Polyangium mundeleinium: one gene and its partner. The protein of the gene in region 2 interacts with the protein of the main gene of each other region in a pairwise test. Links are inferred from orthologs where the notes say so. Each region holds a gene or a part of one and is shown on either strand. Other genes may lie near its edges. The genes, in order: ruvA and ruvC.

Evidence for each region.
Region 1: the proteins of ruvC (region 2) and ruvA interact in binary tests that used the Escherichia coli proteins (3 or more experiments, as listed by UniProt). The link is inferred for Polyangium mundeleinium from one-to-one orthologs.

Annotation. Positions count from the first base shown.
Region 1 is NZ_JAQNDO010000001.1:3,298,903-3,313,757, forward strand. The notes cover bases 8,492-11,486. They hold ruvA (Holliday junction branch migration protein RuvA), read left to right. Parts: upstream 8,492-9,680; coding sequence 9,681-10,292; downstream 10,293-11,486. Other genes in these bases: POL67_RS13405 (LysM peptidoglycan-binding domain-containing protein), read right to left, coding at 8,492-8,556; POL67_RS13410 (hypothetical protein), read right to left, coding at 8,553-9,032; POL67_RS13415 (hypothetical protein), read left to right, coding at 9,139-9,684; POL67_RS53585 (FHA domain-containing protein), read left to right, coding at 10,437-11,471. In the rest of the region: POL67_RS13375 (RHS repeat-associated core domain-containing protein), read left to right, coding at 1-3,548; POL67_RS13380 (radical SAM protein), read left to right, coding at 4,313-5,428; POL67_RS13385 (hypothetical protein), read left to right, coding at 5,425-5,928; POL67_RS13390 (hypothetical protein), read left to right, coding at 5,925-6,329; POL67_RS13395 (hypothetical protein), read right to left, coding at 6,336-6,764; POL67_RS13400 (hypothetical protein), read left to right, coding at 6,834-7,244; more of POL67_RS13405, read right to left, coding at 7,246-8,491; POL67_RS13430 ((deoxy)nucleoside triphosphate pyrophosphohydrolase), read left to right, coding at 11,534-11,932; POL67_RS13435 (c-type cytochrome), read left to right, coding at 12,071-14,041; POL67_RS13440 (hypothetical protein), read left to right, coding at 14,041-14,855. UniProt on the Escherichia coli protein: The RuvA-RuvB-RuvC complex processes Holliday junction (HJ) DNA during genetic recombination and DNA repair.
Region 2 is NZ_JAQNDO010000001.1:9,899,164-9,913,768, forward strand. Bases 4,640-7,384 are described here. They hold ruvC (crossover junction endodeoxyribonuclease RuvC), read right to left. Parts: upstream 6,405-7,384; coding sequence 5,874-6,404; downstream 4,640-5,873. Other genes in these bases: POL67_RS39000 (hypothetical protein), read right to left, coding at 4,640-5,001; lolA (outer membrane lipoprotein periplasmic chaperone LolA), read right to left, coding at 5,070-5,795; POL67_RS39015 (FAD-binding oxidoreductase), read right to left, coding at 6,415-7,384. In the rest of the region: POL67_RS38970 (ExbD/TolR family protein), read right to left, coding at 1-382; POL67_RS38975 (ExbD/TolR family protein), read right to left, coding at 385-819; POL67_RS38980 (MotA/TolQ/ExbB proton channel family protein), read right to left, coding at 788-1,489; POL67_RS38985 (energy transducer TonB), read right to left, coding at 1,531-2,292; POL67_RS38990 (response regulator), read right to left, coding at 2,386-3,093; POL67_RS38995 (PrsW family glutamic-type intramembrane protease), read right to left, coding at 3,256-4,500; more of POL67_RS39000, read right to left, coding at 4,570-4,639; more of POL67_RS39015, read right to left, coding at 7,385-7,842; POL67_RS39020 (cell surface protein), read left to right, coding at 7,921-8,607; POL67_RS39025 (sensor histidine kinase), read left to right, coding at 8,790-10,634; POL67_RS39030 (YncE family protein), read right to left, coding at 10,631-12,733; POL67_RS39035 (hypothetical protein), read right to left, coding at 12,747-12,923; POL67_RS39040 (hypothetical protein), read right to left, coding at 13,034-13,984; POL67_RS39045 (phosphoribosyltransferase), read right to left, coding at 14,366-14,605.

The DNA of each region.
Region 1 (14,855 bases), 6.6 Mb from region 2 along the record:
GCTCGACGACGTATGATGTCGATTACCCGGATTCCTGCATGAGCACCATGGACATGTGGGCGACGGGCGCGCTCGATGCGCAGGGCTTTCCGACGACGTATTGCAGCGAGGACCTGATCTCCGGCGCGCGCTACGAGACCGAACTGGAATACGAGCACCGGCTCACGAGCTGGCAGCTCGGGCTGCTCCGCAAGCGCGAGGTGACGCACAAGCTCGTGCCCGCGGATCCCCAGCCGAAGATCCGCACGGTCGCGATGACGTACAACGCGTTCGGCGATACCGATCTGGTCACGGTGGAGCCGGATCTCCCGGAGCATCGCTCCTTCACGGCGTACGGCTACGACAGCTACGGCAACGTGAACTCGGTTCACGTCTGGGATGCGGAAGGCAATGATCGGACGACCGTCCTCACGTATGGCGCGAATGGCGTCTTCCCGATCACGCGCACGAACGCACTGGGTCACATCTCCTCGATGACCTGGGAGCCGGGCCTCGGGACGCGCCTCTCCTCGACCGATCCGAGCGGCGTGAAGACGATCCAAAACTACGACCGATTCGGCCGCCCGACCTTCGCGCAGGTCTGGGCCCAGAACACGCCGATGAGCCCCGGCACGACGATCACCTACGAGCCCCTGGCATTCCTGCCTCCGCGCATGATTGTGGACACGCCCGGACACGGCCACTCGAAGACGACCTTCGACGAGCTCGGCCGCCCCGCGCAGACCGTGTCGAAGGGCTTCAAGGACGAATACGAGGTGTTCCGCTATGCCCAATACGATCACCGGGGACGCCTGGTGAGGACGTCGGTGCCGGTCAAGACGGGCCAGCCGGTGGTGTGGACGAGGATGTACTACGACGTGCAGGGCCGCTTGATCGAGCGCATCGATCCGAGCGGCATCGATGGGCTCACCTCGACGCGCTGGATCTATGACGGCCTCAAGACGACGCAGATCGATCCGGACGAGAACCAGACCTGGATCCTGACGGACACGCGAGGCAACCTCGTGCGCTCGGCGGACGGCCACAAGGTCGAGGACGCGAACGTTCCCGGCAGCTACACCGAGATGTGCTACGAGTATGGCCATTTCGAGGGCATGAACCAGGTCGCCCCGTGCCAGCCGACCGCGCTGCGCTCGCCGGTGCTCATCGGGCTCGACCTCTACAACCAGCGCCTGACCCTGGACGACGCGCAGACCGGCCTGCAGACCTTCGACTACGATCCTTTGGGTCAGATGAGGCGCTCGCTCAATGCCGAGGGCGAGGAGCTCCTTCATCACTACGACGCGCTGGGCCGGCTCGACGAGATCCTGGACTCGGAAGGCGGGACCACCCTCTGGAGTTATGACGTGACGCGGCCCGGGGCCCTGCACGAGTCGGTCTCGCGCGACGGGAATTCCAGGCTCTACCTGTACGACGCCTTCGGCAGACTGAACACGACGGAGTGGACCATCAACGGTGACTCGTTCACCGTCGAAATGGACTACGATTCGTTCGGACGCCCCCTGAACGTGCGTTATCCGGACCCCTTTGCCGGCACGTCGTTCGCGGTCCAGCGGACCTACGATGCCTATGGGCACCTGCTGGAGGTCACCGGCAACGAAGGGTCCACGTTCTGGGAGCAGCTCGCGGCGGATCCCTTCGGCGGAACGCACGAGGAGCGGCTCGGCAACGGCACCCTGACGACGCGTCAATTCGATGCTTCGACCGGCAGGCTCGAGACGATCCGCTCGGTGGTCGAGCAGCAAAATACGTCCGTCACGGTGCAAGATCTCGAGGTGCAATGGACGAAGGGCATGGACCTGCACAAGCGCATCGACCACGTGCGCGAGCAGAGCGAGACGTTCAGCTACGATCCGAAGCATCAGCTCGTCGGCGCCTTGGCCGAGAAGGGCGCGGACACCAGGACCGAGAGTTACGCGTACGACCCGTTCGGCAATCTGCTGGATCGCACGGGGGTCGGCACGTACACCTACCAGAACGAGAGGCTCGCGAGCGCCGGTGACGAGCAGTTCTGGTACAACCAGAATGGCGCGCTGATCGCCCGCTCGGTGAACAGCGTGAACACCGCGCTGACCTGGGATCCGTTCGGCCGTGTGAAGTCGATCATGAGCCTGCCGGACTACGAGCTGGAGCTCGATTATGATGCCGACGGCAATCGGGTGCGGCGCTTCGACGACCAGAGCCAGACGGAGACGGTGCTGGTCGGCGAGCTCTACCGGCGCGAGCGCAAGCTCAACGAGCCGTTCGCGATGGCCAAGCATACCTACGTGGTGAAGGTAGGAGGCCGCACGGTGGCCGAGTTGACGCGGCTCTACGGCACGACGGGCAACGTGACGCAGGCCGATGTCCACTATGTGCTGGCCGATGCGCTGGGATCGACCGACCTGGTCATGGCGGCCAATGGGAACGTCGTGGAGGAGCGCAGCTACAGCCCCTGGGGCGAGGCGCGTGATCCGGACGATTGGACCGATTCGACGTTGTTCAGCACCGACTCGCTGGTGAAGCCCGGCTTCACCGGTCACGAGGGCCGGCTCGACGGAGGATTCACGTTCATGCGCGGGCGGATGTATGCACCTTCGGTGGGACGCTTCATCAGCCCGGATCCGATCGTGCAGGCGCCGTTCATGCTCGCGGACCTGAACCGCTATAGTTATGCGTGGAATCGTCCGCTTTCCGTCGTAGATCCATCGGGGCTGGACGAGGAGGGCAAGAAGGACGAGGATTGCATTCCCGTCAAGGGCGGTAAAGTCGACGTCGAGGTGAAGACCGAGGAGTTCGGGACCACGTTCCCTGGTGGTAGTGGTGGCGATGGCGGAGGGAGCGGTTCTTACTACTTCGGCAATAGCCCCCCCAGCACAGTGTATCGAAGCAAGGGCGAGAACTGGGACACGCCGCCCCAGGTCGACCCGGTGCCGGTGTCCTCGGCCGAGGCCGCAACCCTCCCCGTCTCCTACGATGGGCTCAGGAACGATATCTCGTCGGCCTTGGGCTATACTGCCATGGGTTACACTGTCCTGTCCGAATCAGCCGCTTACGTAGGCTACTTGATCACAAGCAAGGCCCAGCTCGCTCCAGAAGAGTTTCTCCCCACACTATTCGGCAAGGGCTTCGGGCTCTTCGGAGATATGCTCACGCTCGCTTCCATCGTCGCCAAGCCGAGTCAGGATCGAACCTCCCTGGATTTGGCGATAGGTACGGCAGCCGTGGCCGATCTGGACGCCATGGGGTTCGGATTGATTGCGTACGTCGTCGAAAGTAAGTCGCTTGCGCTCGGGGCTACTGTCGCCGGATACGCTGCGACCTACGCGGGATTCCTTATGACCTGGTTCCAGATAGGCGCGGGGTCCCGTCCGGACCTCACGGAGAAAGAGATCGGGATGTGCATTCCAGTAGGCGGAAATGTCTACAATGTCGTCACGGCAAATCCGGAGAGATTCAATCCCTCGTCGGACCCCTATGAACGGGCGTGGAATGAATTTAGCGAGAATCTGTTCGACTTCGCGTACCCGCAGCCCCTGACCCGGATCGAACACGACCCAGCAGAGTAGCTTCAGACACCCGCCACACGTACGGCGACGGCGCGCCCGTCGCCGTACCCCCTCCCTCCGCGCATGTTCCCGTGCGACCAGGTAAAGCTGGTTGTGCCGTACCTCCACCGCGCGGACGTCCCGTCCTCAGGGAAACCAGGACATCAGGCGTTCGACGTGGTGCCGTCGGCCCCAGGGGACGGTGTCGAGTCCCCGAAGACACGAGGTCGCTGGAGTTCGACGCGGGCTCGTCCCTTTCGAGGGACGGTGCCGAGTCTCCGGAGATACGAGGTCGCTGGATTCCGACGCGCGGCCGTGGGGCCGAGGGACGATGTCGAGCCTCCGGAGCTACGAAGCCGCGGGATCGGGAGACGATGTCGTGTCTCGGAGACACGACGTCGTCGAGGGGCGGGAGGCGGTGTCGAGCCTCGGGAGACACGAGGTCGTAGGGATCCGCGGTGGGGTCGTCGGTCCCGAGAGACGGCGTCGAGCCTCGGGAGACACGAGGTCGATGGATTTCGACGTGGCGTCGTGGCTCCCAGGGGACGAAGCCGAAGCGCGTCGAGGCGGGCTCGTCGGTCGGGGGGGATGAGGTCGCGGCGTGGAGAGTCTTCCCCCTGTCTTTCGTCCGCATGCTCGGCTTCCGCTCGCCCATCTCCAGCCCGGTGCAAGTCGCGGCAAAGAGGTCGCTCCCGGCTTCGGAGCGCGTGCTCCCTCGATGCCTCCACCCCCGCCCGCCTGCTCCCGTGACGCCCGCGCCCGTCCGCACTAGATCGCTCCCCCACATGCCCCCCTGGTCCCGCCCCGAGCCCTTCGGCGCGTGGGTTCGTTTTGATGATCGAACCCTCGTCGCCGTCGATCACGCGCTCGCCAAGCGGCTCGGGGTTCCCTCGGGGCAACCCATCGACCCCTCCGCGCCGCCACGCCCGCTCGAAGTCCACCTCGCGGTGAACGCGCGTTGCCACGCGCCGTGCGAAGGCTGTTACCTCGACGCGCGTTCCGATGGCGCGGAGCCTTCCCTCGACGAGCTTCGCGCGAGGCTCGTCGCCGTGCGCGAGCGCGGCGCTTCGACCGTCGCGTTCGGCGGCGGGGAGCCGCTGCTTCGTGAGGACCTCGGCGAGCTCGCGGCCTTCGCGCGTTCGCTCGGGCTCGTGCCCGTGATGACGACGAGCGGGTTCGGGTTGCGGGAGGAGCGCGCGAAGGAGCTCGGAGCGTTCGCGCAAATCAACGTGAGCCACGACGGCGTGGGCGGCGCGTACGCGGCGGTGCGCGGGTTCGACGGCGCGCGGGGCGCCGAGCGGGCGATCGAGATGCTCGCGCGTGCAGGGATCCCCGTCGGCGTGAACGTCGTGCTCACGCGGCGATCGTTCGCGCAGCTCGAAGCCACGGCCGAGCGTGTCGCCGATCTCGGCGCCGGGGAGCTTCAGCTCTTGCGGTACAAGCCGCAGGGGCGCGCAGCAGGGATCGGCTACTTCGAGGCGCGGCTCGGGGAGGCGCAACGCGAGGCGCTCTGGCCCACGATCACGGCGATCGTGCACCGGCGGCGTCTCTCGGTCCGGATCGATTGTGCGCTCGTGCCGCTCCTGTCGGAGGCGCTCGCGGCCGAGCCGCACGCCGCCGCGATGCTCGCTTCTCTCGGCGTCTTCGGGTGCGAGGCCGGCAGGCACCTCGGCGGGCTCGACGTCTCCGGGCGCGACGCGCCGTGCAGCTTCTCGCCTTCGTCGCGCGAAGAGATCGATCGCTTCCGCGCGTACCACGCGAATCCGCCGGAGCCCTGCGCCTCCTGCACGTTGTTCTCCGTCTGTCGCGGCGGCTGCCAGGTCGTCTCGCGGCACGCCACGAACGACTTCCGCCCCGATCCCGAGTGCCCCCGCGTGCGACGAACCGAGGCTTCGTCATGATCGACCCTTGCGCGCCGCCCGAAGCCGAGGCCGTGTTCCTCTACGGCGCGCGGCGCCTCCTGATGGTGCTGCACGCCGCCGGCAGCATCGTCCTCGTCGGCGCCGCGACCCACCACGCCCTCACGATGCGCCACTACCTGCGCGATCGGTTCATCCGCGTCTCGACCGAGAAGACGTGGGCGAAGGTCGTCGCCGTCGCGTACGTCTTCACCTTCGCCGTGGGCGCGATGCTCTACCCGACGTACCGCTACCACGTGCGGGGCATCTACCTCGATCGGTACGCGCCGCTCTACGCCGGGCTGTTCGATGTCAAAGAGGTGTACGCGTCGCTCACGCTCGTCGTGGCGCTCGGGCTCGGCGCGCTCGCGTTCACGTTGCGGCCGTCGGAGGAGCGCTGGCTCGTGCGTATCTACGCGGTGATGAGCTTTCTCGTGTGTGGCGTGGTGTGGCTGAACGTGACGCTCGGCATCCTCGTGACGTCGGTGCGGGGGCTCGGATGAGCGAGACGAAACCACCTTCGCCCTCGGCGCGGCTCTTCCTCGCGTTCCTCGCGGCACGGCTCGCGTACGGGCTCGCGTTCCTCGTGAGCGCAGCGCGCAAGTCGCCCGTGCCCTGGTACCTGCCGCTCGAACGAAGGTTCGTCTTCGCGTCGCGGCCCGCAGGGCTCGGGATGGACTGGTACGGGCGAACGGCGCTCGGGCTCGTGCTCGCGATCGCCGCAGGGTTGCTCGTGTACGTGATCGCCGCGCGGGCGCGCTGGCTGTCGCGGCCGAGCGCAGTGACGGCAGTGGCGCGCGCGGGTGGGCTCGTGCTGCTCGTGGACTTCGTCTACTTCGGCTGGGCGCTCATGACGCAGACGCCGAACCCATGGCCGCTGCCGTCGTGGTACTGCCCGCGGTAAAGCAGATCAGGGCTCGGCAGAAGCCTGCTGCTGGACCTTGCGCTCTTCGAGCTTGACGTCGAACTTGCACGGCTGCCTCAGGTACACGCGGTGCGTGAGCTGGTTCGAGAGCACGCACGTGGGCACGACGCCGTCCGCCGGATTGCCGGAAGGGGACGCGAGCATGATCCGACCGCCCGGCATGAGCGTGGTCGAGAAGTGCGCGGTGCCGTTCGGGACCGTGCTGCACTTCTCGACGAGCTTCTGAATCGCAGCGTGCGCAGCCTTCGCGTTCATGGTCTTCGAATCCGGACACGTCTCGACCACGACGGTCGCATCGACGACGCCGATGTCGGGGCCTTGCGGCTCCGGAGGCTGTGAGCCGCCACAGCCGAGCGGCAGGAACGCGTAAACAGCAAGGAGGGCGATACCGAGCGGGAGGGCAGCGCGCTTCATGGTTTCTCTGTTTACCACGACGGACGTACGGGTGGTTCGTGGTATGGCGGAATCTTCCGCGCGGAAGCGATGCACCCCCTCGCCTGGCTCCTCAGCGTCCTCTGGCTCCTCGCCGCGGTCGTCGTCGCCGTGGTCCGAGGCGTCCTTGGCGCCCGCCAGGGCCGCGCGCACCTCGCGGCGCAGCGCATCAAGAGTCCGACGATTTACCTGTTTTCAGCGTACTTGCTCGTCGCCGCGCTCGTCACGCCGAAGTCCCCAGGCGAGAGTACGTCGCCGCTCCTCTGGCTCGCGTTCGCGATTCCCCTCGCCAACGCATTGGCGGCCGCGAGCTCCGTCGGACAAACGCAGCCAAAGGGCCTGACGCGGGCAGGCCTCGCGCTCCTCCACGGCGGCGCCGTGCTCGCAGCCGCCGCGTGCATCCTTTCGCTCGTCTCGCCGCGGTTCGTCCCGGTTTGGCTGGGTGGACCGGGCGCTCCCTGAGCTAGTACCCCTTGCGCGCCGTCACGAACGCGCCGCGCTCGATCTCGTGGGACGACGCCGTCACGAGCGCGGTTGCCGTGTGCTCGCGGACCTTGACCACGCGCAGCTCGGCGTAGGTCTCGTCCGGGAAGAGGCTTTCGTCGCCGGGGGGCGCGAAGTTCTCGGTTTGCGCGGCGCGATCGTCCTCGATCACGGGGCGCACGGTCGCGAACTTGCCTGCGCCGCGCAGCGTGTGGCGCCAGCGATCGCCGCGCCGGAGCGCGAAGAAGCGCATGCCTTGCTTGACGCCCTCCTTCTCGCCTTTGTCGAGGAAGACCACCTGGTTCTGCCCGTAAAACGCGTGCGGGTAGAGCGCTGCCACGATTCGCGCCTCGATGTCGTCGGCGCTCGCCACCGGCGGCACGACGACGAAGCTTCGATCGATGGGGCCGATCTTTGCGCCTCGCTCCACCGTGTCGAGCGACTCGACGATGCGGCCGCGGACCATGCGCGTCTGCGTGTTGATCCGGTCGACGCGCAGTGTGCCGCGGATCGAGACGAGCTGGCCCTTTTGCGCGGCGTCGCCGCTCGTCACGAGCGGGCGGAAGATCGTGAGGAGCTGGCCGACGGCGACCTCGTGGCCCTCGTCGAGCTTCACGTACACGTCGTCGCCCGCGCTGAGCAGCATCTTGTCCGCGGGGCTTCCGTCGATCTCGCCCCACACGTCGTCCTTCTTGTTGTCGAGCCAGCCGGTGTCGCGCAGGAAGATCGTCTGCGGCGCGACTTTGCGCGTGCCCGAGAGGAGACGGCGCATGCCGGGCAGATCGCGGTCGCCGGCGTCGCGCAGGCGCACCTGATCGCCGGGGTAGATCCAGTGCGGGTTCTGGATCTGCGGGTTCTGCGCCCAGAGGCGCGGCCAGCCGTAGGGGTTTTTGTAGTAGCGGGTCGAGATGTCCCAGAGCGTGTCGCCCGTGCGTACGCTGTGGAGCTCCGGCACGTGTTGCCCTTCGAGCACGAAGCCGCCGTTCGCCGTGCCTCGGACGGTCTCGCTCGCCGACGCGTCGGGGACGAGGTCGAAGCCGTCGGACGCGCGCGAGGTGTCGAGCGTGGAGCGCGAGCTCGAAGGCAAATGCGCGTCGGGGTTGTAGCCCGGTTGCGGGTAGCCCGGGACGACGACCTGCGTTTGCGGCGCCTGGGGCGCCTGCACGATCGTGACCTGCGCGCCGCCTGGCGCGGGGGCGGCATCGGAACCGTCCTGCGCGCCCGCGTGGCCCGCGGCCGCGAGGGAGAGGAGGACGATGGCGGGGGCAGCGAGGGCGCGTGTGTCCTTCATGGTGCCGTTCTCGGGGTGCTCGGGAGGGGGCGCTTGGCCTTCGCGAGGCTCGCAGGCGCGGGAGCCGCAGGTTGGGTGATCACCTCGCCCCGGGCCGTGGAGCGGAGGACCGGGCGAGGCGTGTCGTCGGGCTCGTTCGCGCCGCCCGGGTCGTCATCGGTTGGAGCGGAAGCGATCGGCGCGAGCGACGCCGCCGTCCCGCCTTCTGCGGTCGGCGCGAGGTGCACGACGTCGAGCGAGGGGCGATCGTCCTCGGCGCTCTTCGGGGCGCTCACGGCCGCCGCCGGCGGACGCGCAGCGCGCTTCGCGTTCGTCAGCTCGAGCGTCTCGACGCGGGCCGCGAGGATGTTGTTGTTTGCACGGACGCGGCCCACCTCCTGGCGCAGCACCTCGATCTCCTTGCGGAGCGCGTCTTGCCCCCCGCCGGCGCAGCCGGATGCGAGGAGGACGAAGGCGAGGGCGCAGAGGGACCGCATGCCGCCCCGATGGTAGTGCCCGAGGTGGGCGTGGGCCAAGCGAGCAGCGGCCTATCCCCTGCTGTCACGTGCTGTCATGGCCCGGAATTCTGGTAGGGTCGGGGCCATGTCGAAGCGCTCGAACAAATTCATATCCTTGACGATGGTTGGTCTTGCTTCCCTCGCCGCGCTCGCGTTCGGCGTGGCGGGTTGTTCCGACGAGGGAACCAATGGGGACTCCTCTTGTTACGACTACGGGTCGTTCGACAAGGCGGCCCCCGCGGTCGCGTTCACCAAGGACGTGCTCCCGATCTTCCGCAACTCCTGCGGTCTCGGCGGCGCGGCGTGCCATGGCGCCGTCTCCGGTCAGCCCGGCCAACCCTACCTCGGCCCGGCGAACGGCCCGACGGACCCGACCCCGGCGGAGATCGACGCGATCTTCGCGCAGAACGTCGGCGTCGCCGCCACGAAGGCGACGGGGATGAAGATCGTCGAGCCGAACAGCCCCGAGACGAGCTTCCTCATGCACAAGATGGACGGGACGCTCACGTGCGCCGCCGTCGTCTGCGATGCGGCGTGCGGCGGCTCGATGCCGCTCACGGGCGACCTCCTCCCGCAGGCGTCGCGTGACACGGTTCGTCGCTGGATCGCGCAGGGAGCGAAGAAGGATTGATCGGCAGGCTCACGGGCCGCATCGTCGAGGACTCGGCCGAAGGCGTCGTGGTCATCGACGTCGGGGGGGTCGGCTACGAGGTCACGGTGCCGCTCGGCGCGCTCGGTCGTGCGTCGCGGGAGGGTGACGACGTGGTCACCCTCTATGTGCACACGCACGTCCGGGAAGACACCTTCGCGCTCTACGGCTTCCCAACGCGGGACGATCGCGCGGCGTTCCGCTCGCTGATCGGCGTCTCCAGCATCGGGCCGAAGATCGCGATGTCGATCCTCGGCGCGCTCCCGGCGGGCGAGCTTTCGGCGGCCATCGCGCGTGGCGAGGCGTCGCGGCTCGTGGCCGTGCCCGGGGTCGGCAAGAAGACCGCGGAGCGGCTCATCCTGGAGCTCAAGGGCAAGCTCGCGGCGGCGCCCGTCGTCGCGAAGGGCGCCGAGGCGCCGAAGCCCGTCGCGCCCGAGGGCAAAGCGGAGCTTTTGCACGGCGCGCTCACGCGGATGGGCTTCCGGCCCGCCGAGGCCGAGCGTGCGGTCACGGCGCTCGGAGCGCGCGTGCAGACCGAGCCGCTCGGGGACCTCGTGCGCGAGGCGCTCGCGCTCCTCTCCTCCAAGTAAATCGTTCTCAAGGACGAACGTGTTCGGCGCGTCGCGCGAGCGGCGCTTCGGGTGCGGCGTCAGAAGCCTCGACAAAAAAAATCGGCCCGAATATGCTCCGCGCGGACCGGGTGGGCTGGTGTCGGCAGTCCCCGAGGAGGCGGCGTGATTACCTGTCCCAAGTGCAACAAGGAGAACCAGGACCACTACAAGTTCTGCCTCGGCTGCGGCTCCGAGCTGCCGAGGGATGCGTCTCCGAAGAAGTTTGCGTCGGGTGGCACGCCGCCGCAGGGCATCCCCGCCGTTCGCCCGGGCGCCGTGACCGACGACATGGGGGCGAAGGGCGCCGTGGCGCAATTCCCGCCGGCGCCCGCGGCCGTGCATCCGCCGATCGCTGCGCAGGCCGGGCCGTCCACGGTGCCGGTGGTGTGCAAGGACTGCGGGCACACGAATGCGCAGGCGAACCGGTTCTGCGCGTCGTGCGGCGCGAAGCTGCCGAAGCCCGGCAGCGTGCCGGCGATGGCCTCGCCCGCGGCGCCGCCCGTGGCCTCGACGCCGAGCGCGATGACGGTCGTCTTGACGGCGCTCCGCGCGGACGGCTCGGAGGCGGGCTCGTACACGCTCCCGTCGGCGACGTTCACGATCGGCCGTGATGTCGGAGCGATCTTCGCGGGCGACAACTACCTCTCGCCGCGGCATGCGACGTTCACGTCGAAGAACGGCAAGCTCAGCGTGCGCGACGAGAGCTCGCTGAACGGCGTCTACCGCAAGCTGTACCGCGACGAGCCGATCGCCGTGGTGATCGGCGACGTGTTCCGCATCGGTCAGGAGATCGTCCGCTTCGAGGCGCTCTCGGCGATGCCGGCGACGGCGGACGGCGTCGAGCGGCTCGGCAGCCCGTCGAAGGGCTACGTGGGTCGCATCGCGCTGATCATCGGACGGGACGCGACGGGCAACTCGTTCCCGATCCCGGAGACGGGCCTGCACCTCGGTCGCGAGCGTGGAGACGTGCTTTTCCCCGAGGACGGTTACGTCTCGGGGCTGCACTGCCGCATCAGCTACGAGCGTGGCCAGCTCTTCGTCACGGATCTCGGCAGCTCCAACGGCACGTTCAGCCGGATCTCGTCGGAGGTGGATCTCGTCGACGGGGACGTCCTGCTCATGGGCCAGCAGCTCTTCCGGATCAACATTCAGACCTGAGACGGTTTTCCGGGCGAGCGGCTTCTGGCGCCGCGCGTCCCGACGGGGGAGAATGGTCCGCCATGGAACCGCCGCGCACGATCCGCGTCGTTGCTGCCGTCATCGAGTCCGAGGGGCGATACCTCATCACGCAGCGCCGTCCGACGGCCCTGCTCCCGCTGTTATGGGAATTCCCGGGCGGGCGCGTGGAGGACGCGGAGACGGACGCGACGGCGCTGAAGCGTGAGGTCTTCCATCGGCTCGGGGTCGAGGTCGAGCCGGGGCAGCTCATCTCCTTCGTGAGCCACCCGTACGAGCGGTACGTCGTGGACCTCTACCTCTACGAGTGTCGGATCACCTCGGGCGAGCCCGCGCCGCTCGCGGTGAACGCGTTCAAGTGGGTCACGAGCGCGGAGTTCGATCAGCACCCGTTCACGCCGGCGGATGAAGCCAGCATGAACAAGCTGCTCGGCATGGGCTGACCGGCGCGGGAGAGCCGAGCGCCCCTTTTTTTCGCAACGCGTAAAACAAAAGGCGGCTACGCTCGTCCATGGTTTCCTCCGTGGGCGCCGCTGTCCTGTTTTTGGAATGCGAGCGCCTCCCGTGGAGGTTGAGGCGCCATGCGAAAGAGCGTTGCGGTCATCGGTCTGGTTGCTGCGGCGACGGCAGGTCTCGCGGCGGGGTGTGGGAACACAGGACGAGGCGGCGCGGAGGCGAAGGCGCCGGGCGTCGGGGAGAGGAGCTGCGGGCGCGTGCGCCCGGGCGTGGGCGCGAAGCCGCTCGCCGGCGCGCGGCAAGGCAGCGTGGTCGCGCTGGCGAAGGCCGGTGACAAGACGATCGCGTACGTCGCGGACGAGGACGACGGGAACCTTCACACGGTCGACGTCGCGACGGGCAAGGAGCTCGGGACGACGCCGCTCGGCGGGACGCCGTCGCAGATCCTCGTGGCCGCCGATGGTCGCGTGGTGGTGGCGCTCCGGGACAAGGCGGCGATCGAGGTGCTCGAGCCGGAGGCGGATCCGGCGCAGCCGCTCGCGTCGCGGTGCACGGTGCCCACGCCGGTCGAGCCGGTCGCGCTCGCGACGACGCCCGACGATGGAACGCTGCTCGTGACGAGCGGCTGGGGCGCGGCGCTCACGGCGTACGACGCGACGAACATGGGACGAACGTACGAGGTGCCGCTGCCGCGCGAGCCGCGCTCGGTGGTGGTCTCGGACGACGGGAAGAAGGCGTTCGTCGCGCACGTCGTGGGCTCGCGAATGAGCGTGGTCGATCTCGCGGCGAGGCGCGTGCGCGCGGTGGACGTGGGCGGGATCGAGGAGGGCGGGTTCCGGCGCTCGAAGATCAGCCTCTTCGGCGGCGGCGAGGAGATCGAGCGGCGCGCGTGCCAGGGCTTCGCGCTCGCGAAATCGACCGATCTCGGGGGGCGGATCTTCGCGCCGCAGGTGCTCGTGGATCCGGGGCGCGCCGAGGAGCGCTCGGAGGGGTACGGAAGCGGCGGCTCGAACCCGCCCGAGGTCGCGTCGGTCGCGGTCGTCGACGAGGACACCGAGCAGCCGCTCGGCGAGTCGGTGAACGTGAAGCCGGACGTGCGCCAGTTGGCCGGCGTGGCCCGGCCGCGTGCGTCGTGCTTGCTGCCGCGCGCCGCGGCGATCGATCCCGGGTCGCGATCGCTCTTCGTCTCGTGCCTCGGCAGCGACACGGTCATCGAGTACGACGCGGCGGCGGCCGATCCGCAGCGGGCCGAGCGGCGTCGCTTCCCGGTCGCCGCGGGGCCGACAGGGCTCGCGGTGGATCCGGAGGGCCGGCGGCTCGTCGTGTGGTCGCAGTTCGATCGCACGCTCCAGATCGCGCCGCTCGGCGCGAAGGACGCGACCGAGGCGGAGGCGCCTGCGCTCATGCGCGTGGGACTCTCGCGCAAGGCGCAGACGGCGGCGACGGCGGATCTCGAGCTCGGCCGGAAGCTCTTCCACGCGAGCGGCGATACGCGCATCTCGAATGACGGCCGCGCCTGCGCGAGCTGCCATCCCGATGGGCGCGACGACGCGCTGACGTGGGCGACGCCGGAGGGGCCGCGACAGACGCCGATGCTCGCAGGGCGGCTCGCGAAGACAGCTCCGTATGGGTGGACGGGCCGCGGCGACAGCGTCGAGGCGCACCTCTCGGAGACGTTCGGTCGGCTCGGCGGCGCGGGGCTCGCGCGGCGCGAGATCGACGCGCTCATCGCGTTCGCCACGACGCTCCGGCCTCCGCAGGCAGAGACGCTCGAACCTTCCAACGACGCGCTCGTCCAGCGCGGCAAGGCGGTCTTTCACTCGGCGCAGACGGGCTGCGGTACGTGCCACCGCGAGGAGGGCGCGTGGACCGATCACACGCCGCACGACGTGTCGAGTCGCGCCGACGCCGACGTCGCGGCCACGTTCGACACGCCCTCGCTGCGCTTCGTCGGCGGCACGGCGCCGTACTTCCACGACGGCCGCTACGCGACGCTGCGTTCGCTCCTGGTCGATGCCGACGGCAAGATGGGGAGCACGAAGCACCTCTCGCAGGAAGACCTCGACGCGCTCGAGGCCTACATGAGGAGCCTGTGATGCGCCGCCTTGGAACGAGCGCGTGTGCGGCGATCGCGGCCGCGTCGCTCGCGTTCGTCGCGGGCGCGCCGGCCCACGCGGCGGGCGCGCCGAGCTTCTCGTCGGTGCCCGAGGCGCGCGTGCCGGAGATGCTGCACCCGAAGGACGCGCCGGACGCGATTCCCGCCGGCGAGCGCGTCGAGGGCGTGCGCGTCGACGGGGACATGTTCAAGGGGGCGCCGACGTTCACGGCCGTGCACGCAGACGGCGGCCGCTGCTTGTCGGTGGGCGCGATCCCGCCGGGGGTGCCGCCCTCGGGCTCCGCGGCGACGAGCATCCGCGTGGGCGGCGTGCTCCCGTTGCGCGTCGAGCGTCTCGTCGAGGGCAAGCCGGGCGAGGCGGAGCTCGAGATCATCGACGCGTGGTTCGACGGACGAACGTCGAGCGTGCGGCCGGCGACGACGACACGCGTGCCGCTCACCGTGCTCGCGAGAGGGCCCGCGAGCTACGAGGTGTACGGGTTTCGCAAGGGCAGCGAGCTCCAGGTCGTGATCCCGTCGCGGCAGCAGCGGATCGGGTACGTGGATCCACGGGGCCAGATCGGCTTCGCGCAGTGCGGGCATCTCCGCATGGGGCTCGATACGACCGCGAAGAACGGCGCCATGATCGTGGCGGCGGTGCACATCCGGACGACCCGCGCGCCCTCGGCGCGAAGCCACGCGCCGTCGTTCCATCCCGCCGTCATGCAACAGAGGGAGGGGCTCGCTCCCGATGAGGTCATGCGCGCGGTGCAGATCAGCGCGAGCACGAGCCGCACGAAGCGCGAACGCGAGCC
Region 2 (14,605 bases):
CGATATCCATCACCTCGACGGTGATCCCGTACGGCGCGTCGTCCGCCGCGTCGAAGTAGAGGAGCTTGTCGGCACGCGCCGCGAAGATCCGCGTGAGGCGATCCCGCAGCTCGGCGCGCGAGACCTCGGATTGGTTGATGCGGATCGCGCCCTTCGCGTCCACCGTGAGCACCACGGGTTTGTCGGCGTCCGGGGGCGGCGGCTCGTTCTTCGCGTCGTCGTCCTTCTTCGGCAGGTTCAGCCATAACTGCTTGTTGAGCAGCGGCGTCACCACCATGAAGATGATGAGCAGCACGAGGACCACGTCGACGAGTGGCGTGACGTTCATCGTGGGCGCGACGGCGCCGCCCTTTTTCCCGCCCGAGGAGACGTTCATCCCCATGGCTAGCTCTCCTCCCCCGCGCCGCCCTTGCCTTTTTGGCTCACGCTGAGCGCGACGCCCGTGTATCCGGCGCGCTGGCACGCGGCGAACGCGTCACGCATCTTCGCGTATTGCACCGTCGCGTCTCCCTTGAGGACGACGCGTCGATCCGGCTCGCTCCCGTGCATCGCCTTCAATCGCGCTTCGAGCGCCGGCACGTCCGCGAGGACCTCCTTTTCGAGGAAGAGATTGCCCCGCGCGGTGAGCGTCACGGTGATCGGATCGAGCTTCGATTTGTTCTCGTCCGGCTGAATCACGGTCGGCAGTTCCACGCGCTCGCCGTGCTCGAGCTCGGGCGCGATGACCATGAAGATGATGAGCAGCACGAGGACCACGTCGACGAGCGGCGTGATGTTGATGTCCGGCTCAGGCAGCTTCTTCGAGGATCCGCTCTTCACTGGCGCGCCCATGCTGGTTCTCCATGTCGTCGAGCAATTCGCCTGCGCTTCGCTCAAGCGCCGTCTCGACCGCCGTGATCTTGCCCGTGAGGTAATTGAAGAAGAGCACCGACGGAATGGCCACCGAGAGGCCGAGCGCCGTCTCGATGAGCGCCTCCGAAATACCCGCGCTCACCGCGCCGAGGCCGCCCGAGCCCGTCGTCGCAATGCTCTGGAACGCCGTGATGATACCGACGACCGTGCCGAGCAGCCCGACGAACGGCGCGACCGATCCAACCGAAGCGAGCACCGAGAGCCCGCGCCGCAAATCCGCCGAGAGCGCCTCGCGCCTGCGCTCGACCTCACGCCGCGCGAGCTCGACCGGCGTCAGGTTCCCCGCCCCCTCGCTCTCCGCGCGGAGGAATCGACGCATCGCCGAGGAGACGAGGCGCGCGAGCGCCGAGAGGCGATATCGATCCGAGACGCGGAGGAGCTCCTCCGTGTCCCAGGCGTCGAGCAGCGGCTGCGCTTCCTTCACGAAAGCCCGGGTCTCGGCGTTCATGCGCGCGAGCGCAATCACCCGCTCGACCACGACCGCGATGGTCGCGATGGACATGAGCACGAGCACGAAGGCGATGAGCTTCGAGACGAGGCCCATGCTCGCCCAGATGTGCGCGAGATCGAATTGCATGGTTTGGCTCCTTGGTCGAACGGGATTGCCCGACGACCAAACTACGTTTTGATCTTGAAATTGAACCTTGCGTTCTGGTACGTGGCCACGGGGCGGCCTTCGACCATGGCTGGCTTGAATCGCCACGTCTTCACGGTCGCGACCACGTGCGCCGCGAGCCGCGCATCCCCTCGCACGACGGTCACGTTCGCGACGTCGCCCGATTCGGTCACGACAAACCGTACGATGATCGTGCCCTCGATCCCCTGGCTCTTCAGGTCCTCGGGATAAGGAGGCTGCGGCTTCGATATCGGCGAGGGCGGCGTGCCATCCTCGCCGAGGACGACGGGCCCCGCCGCTTTGGGCGGAGGAGGAGGCGGCGGCGGGGGCGGCGGCGGAGGCGGCGGCGCGGCAGCCGGCGCGGTCCCCGTTCCTCCGGGCGTCCCGCCCGAGCCCTCGCCCGAGCCCTCCCCATACTCATCGTCGCTCGCCTTTGCCTTGCTCGGATCCGCCTCCTTGGGCATTTCCGTCGGCACTTCCACGGGCACGGCGATCGGCTTGTGCTTCGGTCCGGGCGGCTCCGGCGCTTTGGGCGCCGCGTCCACGGGCGGCGGCGGAGGCGGCGGTTTTGGCGGCTCCACCGTGGGCGTGAGCTCGACGGCGACGACCTCCTCCTCTTCTTCCACGGCGGGCGCGCTCGATTTCATCGTCGCCCCGACGACGCCGACCGCCGTGCAAATGGCAATCGCCGTCGCGTATCCGATCAGAAGCCTCTTGCCGCGCCCGGGATCGCTCTCCCCGACGCTCCACGCCTCGAAGCCCATTGCCGTCTTTCCTCGGCCCCCACCTTGACGATCGTTCGTGACAACCTCGTGAACGTCGCGAAACGATCACGTGCGCGCCGCATGACGCAATTTTCAATCGGGATGCGAGTCGGGCAGATCGGGCGATCCACCGAATCGATACCCGATCCCCCGCACCGTCTGCACATAGTCGCCCGCGGGCCCCAGCTTGTCGCGGAGCCGCTTCACGTGCGTATCGACCGTGCGGGTCGTGATGTCGACGTCCATACCCCACACCCCTTCGAGCAGCGCGCCGCGCGTCTGGACACGCTCGCGATTCTCGTACAGGGCGAGCAGGAGCTTGAATTCGAGCAAGGTGAGCTCGATCTCGGCGCCGTCGACCCATACCCGGTGCGCCTCGTCGTCGATGCGCAGCCGGCCGAACTGGAGGACACGGCGCTCGGTCGTCCGCGCCTTCACCCGCCGCAGAATCGCCTGCACCCGCAGCATGAGCTCGCGGACGCTGAAGGGCTTCACCACGTAATCGACGGCGCCGAGCTCGAAGCCGACGACACGGTCGACCTCGTCCCCGCGCGCCGACACGATGACGACCGGGGTCTCGCGGGTCTCCTCGCTCTGCTGCAGGCTCCGGCAGACCTCGGTGCCCATGAGGTCCGGGAGCATCATATCGAGCAGGATGACGTCCGGCCGACGCTCGCGCGCGAGCCGGATCCCCTCCTCGCCGCGCGCCGCGAGCAGGACCTCGTGCCCCGCCTGCCGGAAATTGTAATCGAGCACCTTGAGGATCGCGGGCTCGTCCTCGACGACCAGGATGCGTGCCATCGCACCCGGGTGTATCCTGTTCCTGTTACGGCCCGATGAAGCCCGTGTTGCAGGTTGGCGGGGAAATGCGGCGTGCGTGACGGATTCGTGAATTCGACGTGTCGAAACGGCGAGGATGCGCCTCGCGTGACGAATTCGTGAATTCGAGGTGTCGAGAGCTTTTCAGCGAGGAGCTTTGGCGCGCAGGGCGGCGCGCAACGTGGCGAGCTCGCGGCGGAGCGGGGCGATGAAATCGGCGCTGATCGTGCGCTTCTGCCCCTTCATCGCGCGCGCGGTGTGCCACTTGCTGAGCGCGAGCCGCGACGCGGCGCGGATGAACGCGCGCCCCTCAGCGCCGCGCCACGAGAACGTGCACTGGATGCGGCCGACCGGCGAGCACACGAGCTCGAGCTCCTCGTTCGTCAGGTTGCCGATGAGCACCTCGTCGCGGAGGAAATTGCGGATCGTGCGGCCCTTGCGGATGACGAGCGCGATGATGATGCAGAAAAACATCGCCACGAAGAGCAGCCAGAAGAGCAGCATGATGACGAACGCGTCGGGGATGACCGTGGGCACGAAGTTCCAGAGCGCGTGCAGGAAGACGCCCACGAAAAACCCGCCGATCGGCGCGAGCCAGCGGACCCACGTCTTGCTCGACTCGCGCGCGATGCCGAACCCGATGCCGGTCATCGACGTGTAGAGCGGGTGCCCCCACGGCGCGAGGACGCCGCGCAGGAAGAAGGTCGTGCCGAGCTGATCGGCCATGTCCGCGCGGGCGTAATAACTGACGTTCTCGACCGCGGCGAACCCGAGCGCGCAGAACGTCGCGTAGATGATGCCGTCGACGACGCCGTCGAACTCGCGCCGGAGGAAGTAAAAAAAGCCCAGGATGGCGAGCCCTTTGAAGAACTCTTCCGAGAGCGGCGCGCTCACCACGGTCGTCACGAAATTGCCGACCTTGGGCCCAAAGAGGCCGTCGAACACGATGTGCACGCCCGTGTTGATCATGCCGGCGAAGCCCGTCGCGACGACCGCGCCCCACAGGAACGCCATCGCGAGGCACCACCACGGCTCGGGATCGTACCGATCGAGCACCATGGGCACGAAGAGGTAGAAGCCGAGCGGCAAGAACGCGAAGAGCGAGCCCGTCAGGACGGCCGAGAGCATGCGCCCCGGCGCCTTCGACAGGAAAATCTCCGCCATCGTGAAGAGGATGTTCAGCACGACGCCGGCGAGCATGCCGACGATCCAGAGCGCGAGCCCCACCCCGCGGCGGCGCTTGTCCGGATCGAGCTCCGTGGGCGCGCGCGGCGGGGGCGCGCCGTGGCCCGGTGGTGTGTACGGCGCCTGGCCGGGATAACGTGGTTGCTGCGGGGCGTAGGGAGCGTGGCCGTAGGGCCCGGGCGGCGATCCGTAGGGGTTGTTCATGGCAGAACGCCCGACGCAAGGCGCCGGGCGTTCGATCATCCTACCGTCTGTGCCGCTGCGCGCGCGAGGTCAGTCGGCGACCTTCTGCTGAATGACCACGTGCGGCGAGGGCGAGGTCGGCGCGTTTTGTTGCTCGGCGCTCACGATGAGTTCGAAGCTCGTGAGCGGCACCGTCGCCGTGGGCAGCGAGCCCGTCCGCTTGTCAGCGTTGTACGCGAGCGACCCGATGCGCTGCCACTGGCTGCTCGAGTCCTTGCGGGCCCACACGACATACGCCGTGGCGCCCGGCATGAGCCGATCCGGGGGAGCGAGGTGCTCCGCCTCGATGCTCACGGTGGTCAGAACCGTGCTGCTGTTGACCTCGGCCACGATCTTCGCGTCGGCGTCGGGCGCGCGCGGCGTGCCCTTGGCCATGTACTCGAGCGGGCCGCCACACGCCGCGACAAGCAGCGCAAAGGCGACCGAAAGCATCCCGCGACCCATCCAGCTATGCGCGTTCATCGCACCTCCAAGCAACATTCGATCTACCAGACTTTCCGTCCGGTTGCATCGTTTCCGTCGATTCTCACTCAAGGCTTGACGACGCGCGTGCCGGGCGGCGGCGTGAAGTCGAACTCGCCCTTGGCGACGGGCTGGTTGACGACAGGGGCGCTGAAGTCGAAGCGGTTCTTGTTGCCCTGCGCGTCGAGGATGAGCACGCGGCGCACCTGGTTCGTCTGCGCGTCGACGTAAAGGAGGACCTTCTGGTAGGCGGGCGTCGCGTCTTTCGGCGTGCCTTCGAGCACGTATCCGCCCTCGAACTTCATCTGCGCGGCGTCGAGCAGCTTGAGGTTGAAATCCTTCACGAGCTGGCCGGTGCCCATGAGGAACGCGAGCGCCGCCGGGTATTGCGAGTTTTTGACCGGCGTCTCGAACATCTGCTCGTTTTCTTTCTCGTAGACGCGGATCACCTTGCCGTCGGACACGACGCGGTTGCCGTTCGGCGCGTCGTACGACCAGCTCATCTTGCCGGGCTTCTCGAAGGTGACCGTGCCCTTCGACTCCTTCTTCACGTTCTGGACCTTGATCGTATAGGTCTGCGCGAACGTGGCCTTGAAGGTCTTCGTGGAGTCGTAGAACGCCTGAACGCGGCGGCCGATCTCCTCGGCCGTGGGGCCCTTCGCAGGCGCCGCAGCAGGCGCGGCAGGCGCGGCGGCCTGGGTGTGGCCATCGGTCGAGCAGAGCAGGAGAGCAGGGACCACGGCGCATGCCGCGAGGAGGGAGGGGATCGAGAGGAACCTTACCTTACGCATCATTTTCTTCCTGTTCCGCGTAGTTGGCCGGACCGTGGGTGCCGCGGGGTTGGACGCAGGGCGCCCGCAGGCGATGCAAGATCACGGGACGTTCGCACGCCGCCGAGCCGGGCGAGCGGGCGCAGAGGCGGCAAGCGCCGTCTGGAAACCAACGACGTTGCAGTGCGTGAGCGCGATGGCGAGGGCATCGGCGGCGTCCGACCGAGGCGGCGTGCCGAGCCGGAGGATGGCTGTGACGACCATGGCCACCTGGCGCTTGTCCGCCGCGCCCTTGCCCGCGACGGTGCGCTTGACGAGCGCAGGCGGGTACTCGGACGTCTGGAGCGAAGCGCGGGCGAGCCGGAGCAGGACGACGCCGCGCGCATGGCCGAGCTTGGCCGCGCTCTGCGCGTCCTTGGAGAAGAAGATGCTCTCGACCGCGGCGTGCGAGGGCGCGTACTGCGTGATGACCTCGCCGAGGCGGTCGTCGATGTCGACGAGGCGGTCGGCGAAGGTTCCGTCGAGGTCGACGTCGATGACGCCGTGGGCGACATGCTCGACCCGCGTGCCGACGCGCTCGAGCACACCCCACCCGAGGTGGCGGCTGCCAGGATCGATGCCGAGGACACGCACGCGGGGCGTTCTAGCAGACCCCGTGGCCGCGGCGGGGGAAGATCTTGTGGGGGTTCAGGAGGTTCTTCGGATCAAAGACGGCCTTCAAGCGGCGCTGGAGCTCGATGAGCTCCGGGCCCTGTTCGAGCGGGAGGTATTCGGCCTTGGAGGTGCCGACGCCATGCTCGCCCGTGAGCGTGCCGCGCATGCCGATGACCGCACGAAAGAGGCGATCGAGGCCGCGCTCGACGCGCGGGCCGGCGTCGGGGTCGTCCCAGAGGAAGTTCACGTGCAGGTTGCCGTCGCCGGCGTGGCCGTAGGAGAGCATGCGGATCGAGGTCTCCTCGCTGATGCGATCGATCTCGCGGAGGAGGTCGGGCAAACGCGTGCGAGGGACGACGACGTCCTCGGAGATCTTGTAACGGGCCATGGCGCGTGTGGCCGGAGAGAGGGCGCGGCGCGCTTCCCAGAGGCGCTCGCGTTGCGCGGCGTCCTGCGCGACGAGGACGTCGAGCGCGCCCTCGGCGACACACGCCTCGCCGATGCGCTCCATGGCGGCCTCGCACGAGGCGGGATCGCCGTCGACCTCGATGAGGAGGAGCGCGCCGGCGCGTGCATCGACGGGGACGCCGCGGGCGCGGACAGCGGAGAGCGCGCCGGCGTCGAGGAGCTCGAGGCAGCGCGGGACGAGGCCGGCGGCGATGATCGCGGAGACGGCGCGGCCGGAGGCGAGCGCGGTGTCGAAAAGGCCGAGGAGCGTGACGACGCTCGGAGGCTTCGGGATGAGCTGGAGCGTGGCCTCCGTGAAGACCGCGAGCGTGCCCTCGCTGCCGACGAGCAGGCTCGTGACGTCGTACCCCGTGACGCCCTTGACCGTGCGGCGACCAGTGCGGAGGCGGGTTCCGTCGACGAGCAGCACTTCGAGGCCGAGCACGTACTCGCGCGTGACGCCGTACTTGAAGGCGCGCGGGCCGCCCGCGTTCTCCGCGAGGTTGCCGCCGAGGGCGCACATCTTGAGCGAGTTCGGATCGGGCGGATAAAAGAGCCCCTCGGCCTCGACCGCGGCGTGGAAGTCGCCGAGGATGACGCCCGGCTCGACGACGGCGACGAGCTCTTCGCGGTCGATCTCCTTGATGCTCCGCATGCCGAGCGTGGTGACGACGATGCCCCCGCCGACGGGGACCGCGCCGCCGGATTTGCCGCTGCCCGCGCCGCGCGGGACGATCGGGACCTCGGCCTCGCTCGCCGCCGCGAGCGCCCGCAGGATGTCGTCCGGCGTCTCGGCGACGACGACCGCGTCGGGGATCACGGGCTCCTGATCGGACTCGTCTCCCGCGTACGCCTCGCAGTCTTCGGGCGAGGTGATGACCTTCGAGGGCCCGAGGGCGCGATCGAGCAAGCGCCGCGCCTTGTCGACGGCGGCAGCGGAGGGACGGGGGAAAGGCGCGCGACGAAGCACGAACGATTTCTAGTACGGATCGCGCGGAGCGGCGACGGTCCCCTTTGCGCGTCCTCTGCGGCCTGGTATCGAGGGGCCGTGCACCGCGTCATGGTTGTCTTCCTGGGCGCGCTGGGCCTCGCCGGCGTGGGGTGTGGGGACGAAGGGCCTGCGAGCTCGACGGGCACCCCGAACGAGCCGCACGCCTGCTCCGCGGACGCCGCGCCGACACGAACGGCATCGTGCGTGGTCGCGTTCGAGCCCGGCGACGACGCGGGGTTCGGGGCGGATCGGTTCCCCGAGGTCATCTACGGCGAGCCGCTCGGAAACGGCACGACGTCGGGCGGGCTCGACGTGCTCTCGCTCGGACGAGGCGGCTCGATCGTGCTCGGCTTCGGCGGCAACGCGATCATCGACGGAGAAGGCCCGGATTTCGTGGTGTTCGAGAATCCGTTTCTCGTGTCGGACGATCCGAACAACGTCTACGCAGAGCTCGCCGAGGTCTCCGTCAGCGCCGACGGCGAGACCTGGCACGTGTTCCCTTGCGCCGAGGACACGAAGCCGCCCGCAGGATGCGCCGGGTACGCTCCGGTCTTCGCGAACGGCGATCTCGGCGTCTCCTCCATCGATCCCAGCGTATCCGGCGGCGACACGTTCGATCTTGCGGAGCTCGGCATCGAGGAGGCTCGATTCGTCCGCGTCCGGGATCTCCAGGGCATCGGCGCGGCGCCGAGTGCGGGCTTTGATCTCGACGCGATCGCCATCGTGCACCCCAAGGTGCCTTGACGACGAGCGACCGGGCGGCGCTCGCGGTTGGACATCAAAGCATCCCGGCTCGCCTGCGTTCCGCCCGCGGGTGAAACGGCTTGCGACGCGGAGAGGGCAAGCTTAGGAAGAGGCTCCGGTCGCCGAGGGGCGCCGCGTCTTCGCAAGGCTCGCTGCTTCGTCGGTGCCTTCCCTCCCTCTGCATGCTGACTGCCGACGTCGAGCCACGCGAGCTGCCGATCGCGGACGAGTCTCTCGGACTCTTGCTCGACGCGGGACAAGCGCTCGGGAACGTGACCGACCTCGGGCCGCGGCTCGCCGCGGTGGCCTCTCGCGTGGCCCAGTGGATCCGAGGGTTTTGCCTCGTTCACTTGCTCGAAGGGGGCGGCGCGCGGCTCGCCGCGGTGGATCACGAGGACCCCGTGAAAGCCGAGCTCCTCCGGCAGCCGTGCATGCAAAGGAGCCCGGCGCTCGACTCGACGAAGAGCCCGCTCGCGCACGTCATGCGCAGCGGCGTGGCGCAGGTCCTGCCCGAGACCTCGGACGCGATGCTCGCCGCGACGATGAGCGACGACGAGGCCCTCGCGGTCCTGCGCGCGGTCACGATCACCGCGGGGATGCTCGTGCCGATCGTCTGGCAAGGACGCGCGCTCGGGGCGATCACGCTGGCGGTGAGCTGCAAGGAGCGGCGGATCGTAGGCACCGATCTGAAGGTGGCCGAGGAGCTCGCGCGGAGGATCGCGCTCGCGGTCGTCGAAGATCGAGCGACGCGGGACGAGCACGAGGCAGCCCGCGTCGCGCGCGCGGCGATGGACCGCACGAAGCGGCTGCATTCGATCACGCGGCGGCTCTCGTTCGCGCTCACCGCCGCGCAAGTGGCCGAGGTGGTCGTGGAGCATGCGCGGAGCGAGATGGGCGCGCATGCCGGGTCGATGTGCCTGCTCGATGAAGAGCGCGGGGCGCTCGTGATCGAGCGGGCCTCGGGCTACGCGAGCAGCATCGTCGAGCCGTTCAAGGTGATCCCGCTCAACACCCGCCTGCCGCTCACGGATGCGGTGCGCTCCCGCCAGCCGATCTTCCTCGCGACGGTCGAGGAGTACCTCACGCGCTACCCGCACCTCGACCGCGTCCAGCGTGATCAGAAGAGCCTCGCGTTCGCGGCGCTCCCGCTCCTCGCGCAGGGTCGGGTCCTCGGGGCGCTGGGCCTCTCGCTCGCGGGGACGCGGCGGCTCGACGAGGCGGAGCAGCACTTCCTGGAGTCGGTCGCGGAGCACTGCGCGCAGGCCCTCGAACGCGCGCGTCTCTACGACCTCGAACGCCGCGCGCGAGAGGAAAACGACAGGCTCTACCGCGCGTCGCAGGCGGCCGTGCGGGCGCGCGAGGACCTCCTCGCGATCGTGTCGCACGATCTCCGAAATCCGCTCGTCGCCATCAAGCTGGCCGCCACGCAGATCGGGCGGGAGGCGGGTGAGGACGCGCGGACCAAGAACAAGACCGCGCTCATCCTGCGCTCGGCGGACCGCATGGATCGCATGATCCGCGACCTGCTCGACGCCTCGCGGATCGAGACGGGCGGGCTCGCGCTCTCGGTCGGGCGCGAGGACGTGCGCGCGGTCGTGCGCGAAGCGATCGATCACTTCAAGCCGCTCGCGGCGCCGAAGGGCATCCAGATCGACGAGGAGCTGCCCGACGAGGCACTCTTCGCGCGGATCGATCGCGAGCGCGTGCTCCAGGTGCTCTGGAACCTCGTGGGGAACGCCATCAAGTTCACGCCCGAGGGAGGCGTGGTGACCCTGCGCCTCACGTGCGAGGGCTCGTTCGCGCGCATCGACGTCGCCGACAGCGGCCCCGGGATCCGGAGCGAGCACCTGCCGCACGTCTTCGATCGGTACTTCCACGCCGAGACGAGCAAGACCTCCGGCACCGGGCTCGGCCTCTTCATCGCCGACGGCCTCGTCCGCGCGCATGGCGGCACGATCCACGTCGAGAGCGAGCCCGGCGTGGGCGCGCGCTTCTGGTTCACGTTGCCGCTCGGAGACGCGGCTTAGAGCAGATCCAAGAACGCCCGCAGCGCCTCGCGCTCGCGCGCTTCGAGCCCCGCCGCGCCCTCGGGCGCGCCGTCGTGGAAGAACACGCCTTCCGCCGACCAACGCGCCCGCGCCAGGAGATCCGCGAGGTCCTTCGCCGCACCGCTCGTCAGGTACGGGCGCTTCTTGGCGAGCCTGCGCAAGGAAGGCACGCGCGCGCCGCGCTCGTGCACGTAAGGGACGACGCCCGTCTTCTGGTATTCGTTCGAGGCCCAAACGATCGGCCCCGCGGGCGCGAAAATCAGGCTCTCCCAGCGCTCGAAGGGCAGCCGGCTGCCCTTCTCGTCGGCCGAGAGCCGCGCCTCGTGGCACCCCTCGCAGCGCGCCTCGAAGAGCTTCGCGCCCTCGCGTTCGAGCGCTGAAAACGCGCTTCGTCCCGCGGTGCTCGGGTTCTGCCGGTGCGAGAAGCCCATGAGGAAGGTCATGAGCGCGCGGCGAAGCGCGAGCGGGTGGGCCGGCTCTGCCTCCGATCGGCCGAGCGCGGCGAGCACCGGGTGGGTTCGGGCGTCGAGCGAAAACCAGGGTGAATGTCCGCTCCCCGCGCCTGCCACGCGGAACTCGGCGTGCGCGACCGAGGACAGGTCGGGATCGAGCGCGCGCGAGAAGTGCGGCCGGTTGTTGAAGAGGCCGACGAGCGGCTTCGTCACGACACGCACCTCACCGCGACCCGTGTGGTGCACGCGCCCGTCGACGTACCCCTCGAAGTGGCACGTCTCGCAGGTGAAGCGGCTGTGCGCGTCCTCCGTGCCGTTCTCCGGGGCCATCAGGTTCGTGAAGAAGAGCGCCTCGCCGAGCCGCGCCTCCACGCTCGGCGGCGCAGGCCCGTCCCGATCGTCGACGGGCACGATCCGCTCGCGTGGCTCGTCCGGACGCACGATCACGAACGCGTCGAGCAGGGGGTTCGCTCCAACGAACCCGCCGCCGGGCAGCCTCACGAGGTCGCGCAGGCCCGGCACCGTGGGGCTCGTCTTCGGCGGGCTCGCGAGCGCTGTTCCGCTCGCCTCGAACACGAGCCGCGCCGACGCCTCGCCGCCGTACCCCGTGACGAGCGCCGCGAGCGTGCCGTCCTTCTCCTTCGCGAGGTGCAGCGCCTTTGGCGTCACCACGCCGAGCTCGCCCACGTTCACCGCGGAGAGCAGGCGCGCCGCGCCGCGCTCCACGCGGTACAGGAAGACAAACGAGTCGACGTAGCCGAAGAACCCGCCGCGCCGATCGAGCGGCCGATCCTCGACGCCCCCCGCGAGCACGAGAAGCCCCGCGCCGTCGGGCACCGCCGAAAAACTCCAGATCGGCCCGTCGTGGACGATCCGCGCTTCGCCTGCGGAAAGCGCGCGCCCCACCTCGTCCACCGGCCTCACCACGAGCGCATGCGCGTGGAGCGCATCGACCACGACGAACGAGCCCACGCGCTCCACGTGGATCGGCCCGCCTCCGACGACCACGTCTTCCCGGCGCGCAGCGATCTCCCCGTCCGACCCTTCTTCATCCTCGGGCCAGAGCGTCACGAGGCGCCCCTCGTGCTCCTCGACCGCGTACACCACCCCCTCGGGCCCGACGGCGACGTCACGCAGCGCTCGCATCCCGCCGAGCCCAAAACGACCGCTCGGTGCGAGGTACGGCGCGGCTTCCTGGATTCGAAACCGCGTGATGCCGTCGCCGCGCTCGCCCACGACGAGCACGGCGCGGCCCTCCGACGTCACGGCGAGCCCGCTCGGCGATCCGGGCGCGGGCAGACGCGCGAGCTCGCGCATCGACGCGTCGAGCACCACGATCACGTCCCGCCCGCGGAGGAGGGCGACGAAACGCTCGCCCCCGGGGAGCGCGGCGATCGTGTACGGATCGGCGCCGAACGCGGCGTCGCTCGGCGGCAGGGCCGCGAAATCGGTCGCGGCCCTGCGCTCCGCCTCGAACGCACGCAGCTCTGGCAACGGGTCTGGTTCGGCGGCGCTCGTGGCCTCTGCGGGCGGCTCTTCCCGCTTGCACCCCGCGCCGAGCGCGAGGCCGAGAAGCAAGAACCCGAGATGCGCGACGCGGCGAGATCCGCCTCCCTCGCGATTCATCGCCGCGCTTCGATTACCAGCCGCCGCTCTCTCCCGTGGAGGCGGGCTTCGCCGCGGGCGCGGCGCTCGCGGCGGGCGCGGCGCTCGCAGCGGACTTCGCGGAAGGGTCCGCCGAGGGTTTTGCGTTGTCCTCGCAACCGGCGAGGGCAAGCGCTGCAAAGGCGACGAGCACGAGCGACATGGCTTTCATGGTCTTCCGGCCTCCTCGGACCGGAGCGAAGCACGGCGAGCGCGCGGCGCGAAGGGCGAAAACGCCGGGCGGGGCGAGGCCCCCCGTCGAGCCCGGCCGCTGTCGCATCGTCAGTGACCGTGCCCGTCCTCGCCCGCGTGCCCGTGCTCGTCCTCGTCCTCGACACCGAGATCCCAGGCGCGTGCGATCGAAATCTGCGCCATTCCCGGATAATTGAACGCAGCGGCGTCCGTCAGCCGCAAGACCCGCGCCCGCACGCTGCCTTCGAGCTTCCACGCAGGCGTGATCGCCCACGTGGCCCCCAGGCCCACGAGCAGATCCGTGCGCGCATTGAATCCTTCGAGCGCATACGCGCCATTCCAGATCTCCGCGCTCTCGTGGGCGAGATCCACCGTCGCATACGGCGTGACTTTCCCTTCGAGCAGCGGAACGCCGACGCGCGCGCCACCAAAAATGCGGGTCGGCGCGCGGAAGCCCTGGTCATTCTCGTACACGCTGAAGAGCCCCAACGCCGACGCCGATATCTCCACGGAATCCAGCGCATACGTGAGCCCGACGCCCACGATCGGCACGAACGTCCCCGTCCCGAGCTGGGTATGCTCGTGCCATTTCCCCGCCGCGCCAAGCTGGTACGGATCCGGCTCCGTTCGCCCCAAGGGAAACGACAGGCCGAGCCGCGCCGCCGACGAGAGCTTGCCGAGGCTGCCTGAAAACCGCGCAAGGAGCCACGGATCCCCGGGCCCCACGATCGTCCGATCGTGATGATGGATGTCGTCGGGGACGAGCTTCGGCGTGCCGTCGATCTCCGAATACGTGGGCGTCGTGTCCACGACGCGCAGCAGCAAACGAGTCTCGGCCGCGAGCCACGGCGTGATCTGGTACGACACGTCCGCCGTCACGTCCGTCATCCACAACGCCACGTGGTGGTGGTACGGCACGGGCGGCGGCGTCTCGGCGCACGCGGGCCCGAGATCGGGACACTCCGCGAGGTGCCCCGCCGAACCGGCGAGCCCGGACGCACCCAGACGCACTTCGAGCCGCCCGGGCTCGAACGCGCGCACTTCGGACCCGCCGACCGGCAGGTTCGGGTTGCTTCAGGCGCCTCAGGCTTCGGCGTAGCTCACGACGGGCCACGCCACGGCGAGCGTGACCACGGCGAGCGCAAGAAACCTCATCGACGGACCTCCACGGACGGCCCGCACCCTACCCGAGCCCCTCCGTTCAGGGAAGCGCCGCGTAAAAGGTGTTGCGTGCGTCATGGCTGCAGGGCCGCCGGACGGGGATCGGGTGCTGCGGAGCACGCGGATTGGGGACCCTCCCGACAAGGAAAACGGACGCGGCAATGGTACGACGGTAGGGGCCATGTCGGCCCCAACGTTTCGGATCGTTCTTTTCGTGAACATCTCCTTTCCGCACCCCCACCGAGGCGGCGAGGCGAGCCCTCACGCGCCGCTCGGCCGGCGCGCCATGCCGCGCGTCGACGTCCGCCTCTCCGTCGAGGGCTTCTTGCCGTGGCTCTCGAGCAGGCTCATGACCTCGTCGTCCTCGATGGCGCGGAAATCTTCGTAATACTGGCCCACCGCATAAAGGTTCGGATCCTCGATCAGGCAAACCACGAGATCCGCCTCGCCGCGCAGCATGTCGGCCCGCTCCGGCGAGGCCACCGGCGCCGCCAGCACGAC